2 regions of the Brevundimonas sp. KH_058 genome follow, and region 1 is predicted to be linked to the other one. Evidence: riboswitches for the same ligand, from Rfam matches in the RefSeq annotation. Region 1 holds a riboswitch; the other holds the start of a gene.
The links. A riboswitch is a leader RNA that binds a small molecule or an ion and turns the genes downstream of it on or off. The one in region 1 is predicted to bind glycine.
Positions count from the first base shown of each region.

Region 2: it holds a riboswitch for glycine, as region 1 does, so the genes downstream of both, gcvT (glycine cleavage system aminomethyltransferase GcvT) here and AC3ISA_RS02925 (TonB-dependent receptor domain-containing protein) in region 1, are expected to answer to the same signal.

Region 1 is NZ_CM174469.1:625,483-630,974, forward strand. Features, by position in the region: gene AC3ISA_RS02920 (prolyl oligopeptidase family serine peptidase) at 1-187, opposite strand, end outside; gene AC3ISA_RS02925 (TonB-dependent receptor domain-containing protein) at 281-2,980, opposite strand; glycine riboswitch at 3,155-3,242, opposite strand; gene AC3ISA_RS02930 (ABC transporter substrate-binding protein) at 3,450-4,553, opposite strand; gene AC3ISA_RS02935 (response regulator transcription factor) at 4,610-5,272, shown strand; gene AC3ISA_RS02940 (sensor histidine kinase) at 5,269-5,492, shown strand, end outside.
Region 2 is NZ_CM174469.1:2,337,429-2,342,920, forward strand. Features, by position in the region: gene gcvPB (aminomethyl-transferring glycine dehydrogenase subunit GcvPB) at 1-605, opposite strand, end outside; gene gcvPA (aminomethyl-transferring glycine dehydrogenase subunit GcvPA) at 754-2,100, opposite strand; gene gcvH (glycine cleavage system protein GcvH) at 2,243-2,608, opposite strand; gene gcvT (glycine cleavage system aminomethyltransferase GcvT) at 2,619-3,734, opposite strand; glycine riboswitch at 3,790-3,875, opposite strand; glycine riboswitch at 3,880-3,977, opposite strand; gene AC3ISA_RS11400 (alpha/beta hydrolase) at 4,083-5,120, shown strand; gene AC3ISA_RS11405 (class 1 fructose-bisphosphatase) at 5,335-5,492, shown strand, end outside.

The sequences.
Region 1 (5,492 bases):
CAGCGTTCCACCCCATGAAGGCGGCCCGACGGGCCTGAAGATAGGGCTGGGTCGCGGCGACCAGATCGTCCGGCACCGCCGGCAGGCCATCGGCCACGATCGCGGCCGGCTTCGGCGCTTCGGCGAAGGCGGCGGGCGCTGCGGACAAGGCGAGCGCGAGGGCCAGCGGGAGACGAGAAATCATCATTCGGACCGTGAACTGGGGGGGAGGGGGGGAAGAAAGGGTCGCCGGCTCCCGATCGGGAGAACGAAGCCGGCGACCGGGAGCGCGCTACCCGAACTAGAAGCGGTAACGCGCGCCTACCGTGACGTACCGACCGACGACGTCGTAGTACGGAGAGAAGAGCGAACCATCCGGCGGAGACTTGTCGAACAGGTTGGTCGCATTGGCGTAGAGCTCGACGCCGTCGGCGCCGTAGTGGGCCAGGTCGGCCGTCAGCCCCAGATCGACGTAGGTGAAGGCGTCGATGTCGTTGTTCACGATCTTGACGGTGCTGTTGTAGACGCCTTCCGAGATGTGGCGGGCGCGCAGGTTTGCGCCGAACACCTCGCCCTGCCAGCCCAGGCTGGCGTTGACCCGCAGTTCCGGCACGCCGAGGCCGAAGGCGTAACCCTGCGACTTGACGTATTCGATCTCGGAGATGCCGTCGTCCGTCGTGAGGCTGTTCACCCAGGTCCCGACCAGGCGCATCTTCACCCGTCCGGTTGCGCCCGGAACCCACAGGTCCGCCGGCGACGAATAGGAGACTTCGGCGTCGATGCCGTCGGTCTGATACTCGGCAAGGTTCACATAGGTGGACCGGGTGCGGATCAGATTGCCCGAGGCGTCACGGTCCACATTAGCGCACAGGGTGGTGTTGCCGTTGAAGCAGCGGCTGACCAGATCCTGAGGGGCGATCGTTGTGATCACGTCGTCGATCTTGATGTTGTAATAGTCGACCGACATGTTCAGGCCGTGGATCGACGGCGGCGAATAGGTCAGTCCCAGCGTCAGGGTATCCGCCGTTTCCGGCGCCAGATTCGGGTTACCGCCGCCGTTGTTCAGCGTGTAGACAGTCTGTCCCTTCAACGGGTCGTTGATGTTGTTATAGCCGGTCGTGGTGGTGGTATAGAGCTCGGTCAGGTTGGCCGAACGGATGTCCCGCGACTGGGTGATCCGACCCCGGAAACCGGGGAAGAACTCGTTAGTCGCGCCGACCTTCCACGACCAGATCGAGCCCGTGGTGTCATAGTCAGAGATACGCGCTGCGGCGTTGAATTCGAGATTGTTCAGAACCGGCAGGTCGCGAACGATCGGCACCAGGATTTCGCCGAAGGCTTCCTTGACGGTGAACTCGCCCGACATGGCCGAGAAGCTGAAGGTCTGGAACGCCTTGGCGGCGTCCAGTTCACCCACGCGCTGATCGGTCTGCTCCTTGCGGGCCTCCAGACCGACGGCGATCGAGACATCGCCCGCCGGCAGGCTGAAGGGCTCGCCGCGCAGGCTGACGCCGGCGACGTCCAGCTTGGTGGTCGTGCGCTGCTGGGGCGTGCCGGTGACGTAGTCGATGGCTTCCTGAGACGGCGCGCCCAGGCCGAACAGGTTGATGGGCACGCAGCCGGAGTTGGCGTTGGTCAGGGTCACGCGGCAGACGGGCTGATTGGTGACGGGGCTGATGACCGAGTCGACCGCCTGGGCGTAGTTGGTGGTCAGCAGGAAGCCGGGCGTGTCGATATTGTTCTCGTATTCGCCATGGCTGTAGTAGGCGCCCCACCGCCAGCTGTCGCCGAACTCGCCGTCCAGGGCGATGGTCGCCTGGGTCGTGACCCGTTCGAAGTCGATGGTCGAATAGGACAGGTCGGAGTTGAAGCGACCCATGGTGAACGAGGTCTGGCCCGCCGCCGCCATCTGCTGCTTGATCGCCGTGGACAGGAAGGCGTTGTCGTTCTTGATCGTCAGATTGCCGCGATTGTGATCGCCGAACCAGATGTAGTTGTTCCACATCCGCGAGTGACGAACGTCGGCCGTCAAGCGGAGCTTGTCGGAAAGCTCGTAGGTGGCGCTGGCCAGACCGGTGTAGCGACGCTGGGGCGTGACCAGGGGGCTGAGGTCGTCGTTCGACGGTCCCTCGCCGCCGACCGTATTCGTGCCGACCACCGTGCCATAGTTGAAGGGACGCAGCGTGCCGTCAGGGTTGAACACCTTGCCAGCGTTCACGCCGGACATGATCAGACCGCCGTACGCCGCGTTCGAGAAGCCGACGTTGGGAACGGTGACGAACCCGCCGGCGCCGTTCGAGACTTGGGCCCAGCGACCGATGGCCGGGCGCGAGGTCTTAGGCACCACGCCGTCATTGTCCAGATATTCACCGCCGATGACGAAATGACCGCGTCCGTCGGCAAACGGCGTGCCCCATGCGGCTTCGAAACGCTGCTGTTCGGCGTCGTCGAAGGACGAGATGCCGTATTCGGCGCCCAGCTTGCCGCCCGTGAAGAAGCGGTCGATGCCGATGTTGACCACGCCGGCGACAGCGCCCGAACCCCAGGCGGCGGATGCGCCGCCGGTGACGACGTCAACGCTCTTCACCAGAACGGACGGAATGCTGTTCAGGTCGTTCTCGCTCGCCGCCCGGCGCCCGTCGATCAGGACCAGCGTGCGGTTGATCCCCAGGCCGCGCAGATCGACCGGCGCATTGCCCGCGCCGGTGTTGGTGCCGGTCGTCTGGGGCGAGCTGCTGGCCTTGAACTGGGGCATGTCGTTCAGCGCGGCGGCGATGTTCTGGCGCGCGCCGACCGAAAGATCCTCGGCCGTCAGATGGATGGTGGGCGTGGGCGCCTGGAAGCCGGCCCGGTCGATCCGGGACGCGGTGACGACGATGTCGTCCACCGAGGCGGCGGCCTCTTGAGCGGTTTGGGCGTCCTGTGCGTGAGCGATGCCGGCGCACGAAAGCAGAGCGATGGCGCTGCAGCAGGTGGTCAGATGGCGGTTGAGACGAGACAAGGCGATGGTCCTCATAAAGATGACGCCCCTCCCCAGGGGTGTCTGACGCGAGCGACGCTCTGCGGCGTCGTTTCGCCCCCGCTGTCATCAGGCCTGAGAGCTTCGGGGCCTTGCGACCCGTTTCTCCTTCGGCGAGGCCGGATCCCCCGGACCCGTCCTTCTCTCCAGCGTTCCTTCAGCAAGACGGTCCGTTTGCCTGAGCGTTTCCGGGGCGGTTGCGCCTTCGGCGTCGGCCGGAGCCGATCTCTCCCGCCTTGCTGAAGCTGAGTAAGATCGACCCCCGCCTCGGTGTCAAATAGGTGAAAACCGCAATTTTATTGCAGCATGAAGCGCTCCCTTCGCATTTCATTGCTCTTCAGGATCAAGTGGGGTCACTTACGGCTACTCTCCATAGGCACCTCGTACGGCAGTGACGGCGGCGTGACAGAAAGGCGGGTTTCGGACTTTGTGGACTTATCCACAGGAACGCTCAGGGCGCGGCAGGATCCGAGGGCGCCCTGACGCCTAGACGCATCGCGGCGTCCCACCGCGTCAGCAGGGTCGCACGCCGCGCCTGATCCAGATTGGCCAGCAAGGCCGGCCCGACCCGAATGGGCCGAACGCCGGGCGACGCGGGTCGCAACGGCGCATCGACATCGTCGCGCACCGGCCGAACCCCCAATGCGCCGATCACCCGTTGTCCTTCGCGCGACAGCAGAAAGTCCAGAAACAGTCGCGCCGCGTTCGGGTGCGCGGCGTTGCGAGGAATTAAGGCCACTCGCGACACAGACAGATGATAATCGTCGGGCGTGATCAGCCCGATCTGAGGAACACGCTCGGCCCAGGACGCACCGTAGGATTGGTTCATATTATAGGCGAACACCATCCGCCCATCGGCGATCTGGCCCATCATCCTCTGCCCCGAGGTGTCCAGTCGCGGACGCTGCGCGCCCAGCGCCTCCATCAATGGCCAGGCGTCGGGATAGATCTGCACGTCCGCAGACAACTGCATCAGGGCCACACCGCTGCGTTCGGCGTCGTAGAGGGTGACGCGACCGCCGAAGAGATCCGGGCGAGCCTTCAGCAACCGAAGCAGATCCGCGTGATTGCGCGGCACCGCATCACCCGCAAGCTGGCCTCGGTTATAGGCGAACACGATCGGCTCGGCGGTCAGCCCATACCCCTGATCGCGCCACACCGACCCGTCGGGCATCGCTGCACGATGCGGTGACTTATAGGCCTGGGCATAGCCGTCGTTGATCAGCTTGACCTGCACGTCCATGGCCGTGCTCCAGACCAGGTCCGGCCCATCCTGCCCTGCGTCCGCAAGCGTCCGAACCTGTTCGGCGATCCGCGTCGAGTTTATGTCTTCCAGATGCACGCTGATCCCGGGCCAGCGACGACGAAAGGCCTCCAGCACCGGCCCCATCAGGCTGGTGTTCGTCAGGATGTGCAGCGCCCCTTCACGGCGCGCCAGCCAGCGCACGCGCCGCGCCGTGCCCGCCCCCTCCGGCTCCGACGAACAGCCGGCGGCGCCCAATCCCGCCAGGCCTCCCGCCAGACCCATCAGCAGATGTCGTCGATCCGTCTTCACCGCTCCGGCTTTCTGGTTATGGTGTCGCGCATGATCCGTCGCCCCGTTCCGTCGCCATGAGAATACTCGTCGTCGAAGATGACAAGGCGCTGCGGCATTCGCTCGAAGCCAGTCTTCACGAGGCGGGGTTCGAGGCAAGCTGTATCGACAGCGGCGAACAGGCCTTGCAGCTCGAAAGCGCCGAGATCTTCGACGCCGCCATCCTGGACATCGGCCTGCCCGACATCGACGGCTTCGAAGTGCTCCGAACCCTGAGGCGGCGGGGATCTTCGACGCCGGTCCTGATGTTGACGGCGCGCGACGCCCTCGGCGACCGCGTCGCGGGCCTGGACCTCGGGGCCGACGACTATCTGGTCAAGCCGTTTGCCCCGTCGGAACTGGTCGCTCGCCTTCGCGCCATCGTGCGCCGACGTCAGGGACAGGCCGCCGGCGCGGTGGTGGTCGGGACCCTCTTCTGCGATTGGCGCACGGGCCGCGCCCTGGTCAACGACCGCGACCTGGCCTTGCGCCCCCGCGAATGGGCGGCTCTGCGCGTCCTGGCGTCCCGGCCGGGACAGGTCGTGGACCGCGATCTTCTGGCCGCCGAGGTCTTTCCGCAGGACGAGGCGCCGTCCCTCAACGCGCTGGAAATCCACGTCGGACGGCTGCGGCGCAAGCTTCAGCCGGATGGCCCCGCGGTGACCAATATTCGCGGCCGTGGGTATCGTCTCGATCCATGAGCCGCGCCCGGCATGCCCGTTCCCACAGCCTGGTCATACGCCTGTTGATCGCACAGGTGGTTCCGCTGGCGATCTTTGCCGTCGTCGTTCTGGCGGTTGGCGCCTGGACGGCCCAGCGGGTGGTGGCGAGCAATGCAGACCGGTTGTTGGCCGGCGCGCTGCAAACGATCCGCGAGACTGTGTCGGCCACCGACGATCGCATCACAGTAAACGTGGAACC
Region 2 (5,492 bases), 1.7 Mb from region 1:
GTGGCCGGGTTGGTGCCGTGGGCGGATGTCGGCACCAGAACCTTGCGACGCTTCTCATGCTGGCCCGAGGCTTCGTGCGCAGCGCGGATGGCCATCAGGCCGCACAGTTCGCCGTGCGCGCCTGCTTTCGGAGAAAGCGCGACGGCGGGCATGCCGGTCAGCGTCTTCAGCCAGTGGGCCAAAGTGTCCATCAGCTCCAGCGCGCCCTGCACCGTCGAGATCGGCTGCAGCGGGTGGATGTCCGAGAAGCCGGCCAAGCGGGCCATCTTCTCGTTCAGGCGCGGGTTGTGCTTCATCGTGCACGAGCCCAGCGGATAGATGGCCAGGTCGATGGCATGGTTCTTCTGCGACAGGCGGACGTAGTGGCGCATCGTCTCGGGCTCGCTGAGACCCGGCAGGCCGATCGGATCCTTGCGAACCAGATCGCCCAGGTCGGAGCCGTCCGTCTTGGGTTCCGGCAGATCGACGCCGGTCTTGCCCCAGCCGTCGCCCTCGAAAATCAGGGCTTCGTTCTGCAACAGGCCCCGGCCGCCGGTCAGGGTGGCGGGTTTGGTCTTGACTTCGTTGGGGGCGGTCGGGCGGCCGACGGTGTTCATGGTGCTCATTTGATTTCACCGCTCATCCCCGCGAAAGCGGGGACCCAGTTCTTTGGGCGATAGATTTCGCCGATGATCGAAGCCGCATGTCCCAGACCCGTCGTGTGAAAGGACTGGGTCCCCGCTTTCGCGGGGATGAGCGGAAGAAAGGTGATGCTCATCCGGCCAAAACCTTGCTCAGGCTCTTGGCCAAAATCTGGATGTCGGCGTCCAGGGTCGTCTCGGTCGCGGCGACCAGCAGGACGTCGTCCATACCGGCGTCGGGGGCCAGGCGGCTGTAGGGCACGCCGGCCAGGATGTGATGGCCGGCCAGCGCATCCACGACCTCGGCCGCGTTCCTGGGCAGGCGCACCGCGAACTCGTTGAAGAAGCGGTCTGTCAGGATTTCGACGCCGGGGATGGCGGCCAGGGCGTCGCGCGTGGCGACAGCCTTCTCGTGGTTCAGCAGGGCCAGTTTGCGCAGGCCCGTCTCGCCCAACAGGCTCATGTGAATGGTGAAGGCCAGGGTGCAGAGGCCCGAGTTGGTGCAGATGTTCGACGTCGCCTTGTCGCGGCGGATATGCTGCTCGCGCGTCGACAGGGTCAGGACGAAGCCGCGCTCTCCGTCGGCGTCCACCGTCTCGCCGGTCAGGCGGCCGGGCATCTGGCGGATCAGCTTCTCGCGCGTGGCGAACAGGCCGACATAGGGGCCGCCGAAGTTCAGGGCGTTGCCGATCGACTGGCCCTCGGCCGCGACGATATCGGCGCCCATTTCGCCGGGCGATTTCAGCAGGCCCATCGACACGGCCTCGGTGACCACGACGATCAGCAGGGCGCCGGCCGCGTGGGCGGCCTCGGCGATCTTGGTCACATCCGTCGCCGTGCCGAAGACGTTCGGGGTCTGGACGACGACGCAGGCGGTGTCGGGACCGATCTGGTCGATCACGGCGGCCTCGGCGTCCACGGCGGCGGGCAGGGCCAGGGTCTCGACGCCGACGGCGTGAACCACGGTCTCGGTCGCCTTGACGTAGTGCGGGTGCACGCCGCCACTGATCACCGCCTTGTTGCGACGGGTCACGCGGGTCGCCATCAGCACGCCCTCGGCCATGGCGGTCGAGCCGTCATAGAGGCTGGCGTTGGCCACCGGCATGCCGGTCAGGTTCGCGACCTGGGTCTGGAACTCGTACAGATACTGCAGGGTGCCTTGCGCGATTTCCGGCTGATAGGGGGTGTAGCTGGTCAGGAACTCGGACCGCTGAATCACGTGATCCACCGTCGCCGGGACGTGGTGCTTGTAGGCCCCTGCGCCGCAGAAGAAGGGCACCGCGCCGGCCGTGGCGTTCTTGGCGGCCATGGCGGACAGGGCGCGCTCGACCTCCATCTCGCCGGCCACGCGGGGCAGGTCCACAGGGCCGTCCAGCCGCGCCGATTGCGGCACGTCCACGAACAGGTCGTCGATGGATTTCGCGCCGATGGCGGCGAGCATCGCCGTGCGGTCGTCGGGCGTCAGGGGGAGATAACGCATTTTCTAATCCGCTCATCCCCGCGAAAGCGGGGACCTAGTGCTTTGGGCGACCGATGTGGCCGGTGATGTTTCCGCTCATCCCAGCACTGTTCTCGCGAAAGAACTGGGTCCCCGCTTTCGCGGGGATGAGCGGAAGTGGAAATCAGAGGGTGGCGAGAAAGGCGTCGTAGGCGGCCTGGTCCATCAGGGCGTCCAGTTGCGAGGCGTCCGAGACCTTGATCTTGGCGAACCAACCGTCGGCTTCGGCGGCCGAGTTGACGGTTTCCGGGGCGGTCGACAGGGCGTCGTTGGCCTCGACAACTTCGCCCGAGACGGGGGCGTAGACGTCGGAGGCGGCCTTGACGCTCTCGACCACGGCGAAGCTGTCGCCCTTCGAGACGGTCTTGCCGACCTCAGGCACCTCGACGAATACCACGTCGCCCAGGGCGTCGGCGGCGTGTTTGGAGATGCCGACGGTGGCGATGTCGCCGTCCAGGCTGACCCACTCGTGATCCTTGGTGAACTTCATGATCTGATCCTCAGACGGTCTTGGGTTTGCGGTAATACCGTTGCGCCACGAAGGGCATGGCGACGACTTCGGCGGCGGCGGTCTTGCCGCGCACGATGACCTTCAGGTCGGCGCCCAGCTCGGAAAAAGTGGGAGGCACGAAGCCCATGGCGATGTTCTGGCCCAAGGTGGGGGAGGGGCCGCCCGAGGTGACCTTGCCGATAACGTTGCCATCGGCGTCGGCGATCTCGGCGCCTTCGCGGGCGGGGGCGCCTTCCTTGACGATCAGGCCGATGCGCACGCGCGAGGGACCGTCGCCCAGTTCCTTCAGGATGCGGTCGGCGCCGTTGAAGTCGGCGCGCTCCTTGCGCGACTTGGACAGGGCGAAGGTCAGGGCGCCTTCCACCGGGCTGGTCGTCGGGTCGATGTCGTGGCCGTGCAGCGGCAGGCCGGCTTCCAGACGCAAGCTGTCGCGGGCGCCCAGGCCGATCGGCTTGACGCGGGCGTCTTCCAGGATCGTGTTCCAAACGCGCTCGGCCTGGTCCGCCGGGACCGAAATCTCATAGCCGTCCTCGCCGGTGTAGCCGGATCGCGAGACATAGCAGTCGGCGCCGAACAGCATCAGGCGGGCGCATTCCATGAAGCCCATTTCGGCCAGGATCGGTTCGTGCGCCGCCATGACCTCGGCGGCTTCCGGCCCCTGGATGGCGATCAGGGCGCGGTCCAGAACCGTCAGCTTGGCGTCGCCTTCCAGATTCGCGTCCCAGAAGGCGAAGTCCTCGTCCTTGTTGCCGGCGTTGACGACGACGAACAGGCCGTCGTGATCGGGGCGGCCGGCCATCAGGTCGTCGATGATGCCGCCGTCCTTGTTCAGCAGCAGCGAATATTTCTGTTTGCCGGCCTTCAGGATCGCATAGTCGCCGGGCACGAAACGCTCGAACTGGGCAGTCGCATCCTCGCCGGTGATCTTGCACTGGCCCATGTGCGACACGTCGAACAGGCCGGCGTGTTCGCGGGTCCAGCGGTGCTCGGCCAGGACGCCTTCATATTGAACCGGCATGTCATAGCCGCCGAAGCCCACCATGCGGGCCCCCAGCGCGCGGTGCGCGGCGTTCAGAGCGGTCGTCTTCAGGGTCTGGTCAGTCATGGTTCAGGCTTTCACGGTCGCGTGTTGTGGCGGAGCTCCGCCGTCCTCGCGCCCCCGCTGTCCTGAAGCCTGAGAGATTCCGGCGACCAAATCATGTCGCCTTGCTCCGTCGGCGCGCCCATCGAGAGCGACTTTCCAGCGTCCGTATGCTGTCGCGGTCCGTTTGCCTGAGCGTTTCCGGGGCGGTTGCGCCTTCGGCGTCGAGGCCTGTTTCCAGACTCCGAACTCTCCCGCGAGAGCGCTCGACCTAAGGCATCGACTCTGGCCCCAAGTCAAGCGGTCGGGGAACAAGGATGCGTGGGGCGGGTTGTCGTGAGGAGCCCCCACTCGAAACCCAGGAATCCAAAAATGTCGATTATAGACAAGCTGTTCGGCGACAACGACAAGCCGCGTGACACCCCCGCCAAGGCCGACGGCCCCATGCAGAAGGTGCTGGACGAACTGGCGTCTCTAGGCGGCAAGCCGATCGAGACCTTGTCGCCGGCCGAGGCCCGCCAGCAACCGACCCCGACCGACGCGGTGAAATCCCTGCTGCGCAAGGACGGCAAGGACCCCAGCGACGATCTGGGCGTCAAGACGACCGACATCACCATCCCCGGCGCCGCCGGCCCTATCCAGGCCCGCATCTACAAGCCGCACGACCATTCCGAGGACAAGCTGCATCCGGTCGTGGTCTATTTCCACGGCGGCGGCTTCGTGATCGCCGATCTGGACGTCTATGACGGCGGCCCGCGCGGCGTGTCCAAGATGGCCGACGTGATCGTGGTCTCGGTCCATTATCGTCAGGCCCCGGAACACCATTTCCCGGCCGCCCACGACGACGCCCTGGCCGCCTATCGCTGGGTGCTGGACAACGCCCAGAGCTTCCACGGCGACCCGCAGAAGGTGGCGGTGATGGGCGAGAGCGCCGGCGGTAACCTGGCCATCGGCGTGTCGATGATGGCGCGCGATGCTGGCGTGACCCTGCCGGTGCATCAGGTGCTGGTCTATCCGGTCGCCGGCGTGGACATGGACAATGAGTCCTACGTCGAGAACGCCGACGCCAAGCCGCTGAACAAGCCGATGATGAAGTGGTTCGTGAAGCACATCTTCGCCAACGAGGCCGACGCCCAGGATCCGCGCATCAACATCGTCGAAAAGGCGAACCTGGCCGGCCTGCCGTCCTCGACCGTGATCTGCGCCGAGATCGACCCCCTGCGCACCGAAGGCGAACTGCTGGCCGAAAAGCTGGAGCAGGCCGGCGTCGACGTGCGCCACAAGACCTTCCACGGTTCGACGCACGAGTTCTTCGGCATGGCGACGGTCGTGCCGGACGCGGCGGCGGCCCAGACCTTCGCCGCACATGAGCTGAAGCGGGCGTTCGGCACGGCGATTCTGCCGATCTGACGTCCCTTCTCCCGTTGGGAGAAGGTGGCCCGAAGGGCCGGATGAGGGTCGGATCGTGGGCCAGTTCGCACCGTCCGACCCTCACCCTTTCGCCTTGCGGATCGCCTGCGGCTCTCCGAGGCTCAAGCCCTCTCCCAATGGGAGAGGGTTTCTGTCTTGCGGTGTGGCGTTTCGCCCGCCAAGAACGGGCGACCTTCAGAACCGGATCGACCGCATGACCCGCACCCGCCTCGACGCCCACATCGCCGCCCTGGACGCGCCCGAGGGTCTGAAGACGGTTCTGACTGTCGTCGCCGCCACCTGCGCGGACATCAGCAAGGTCGTCGCCGGCGGCGCTCTCGCGGGGGCTCTGGGCGCCTCGGGCCAGATCAA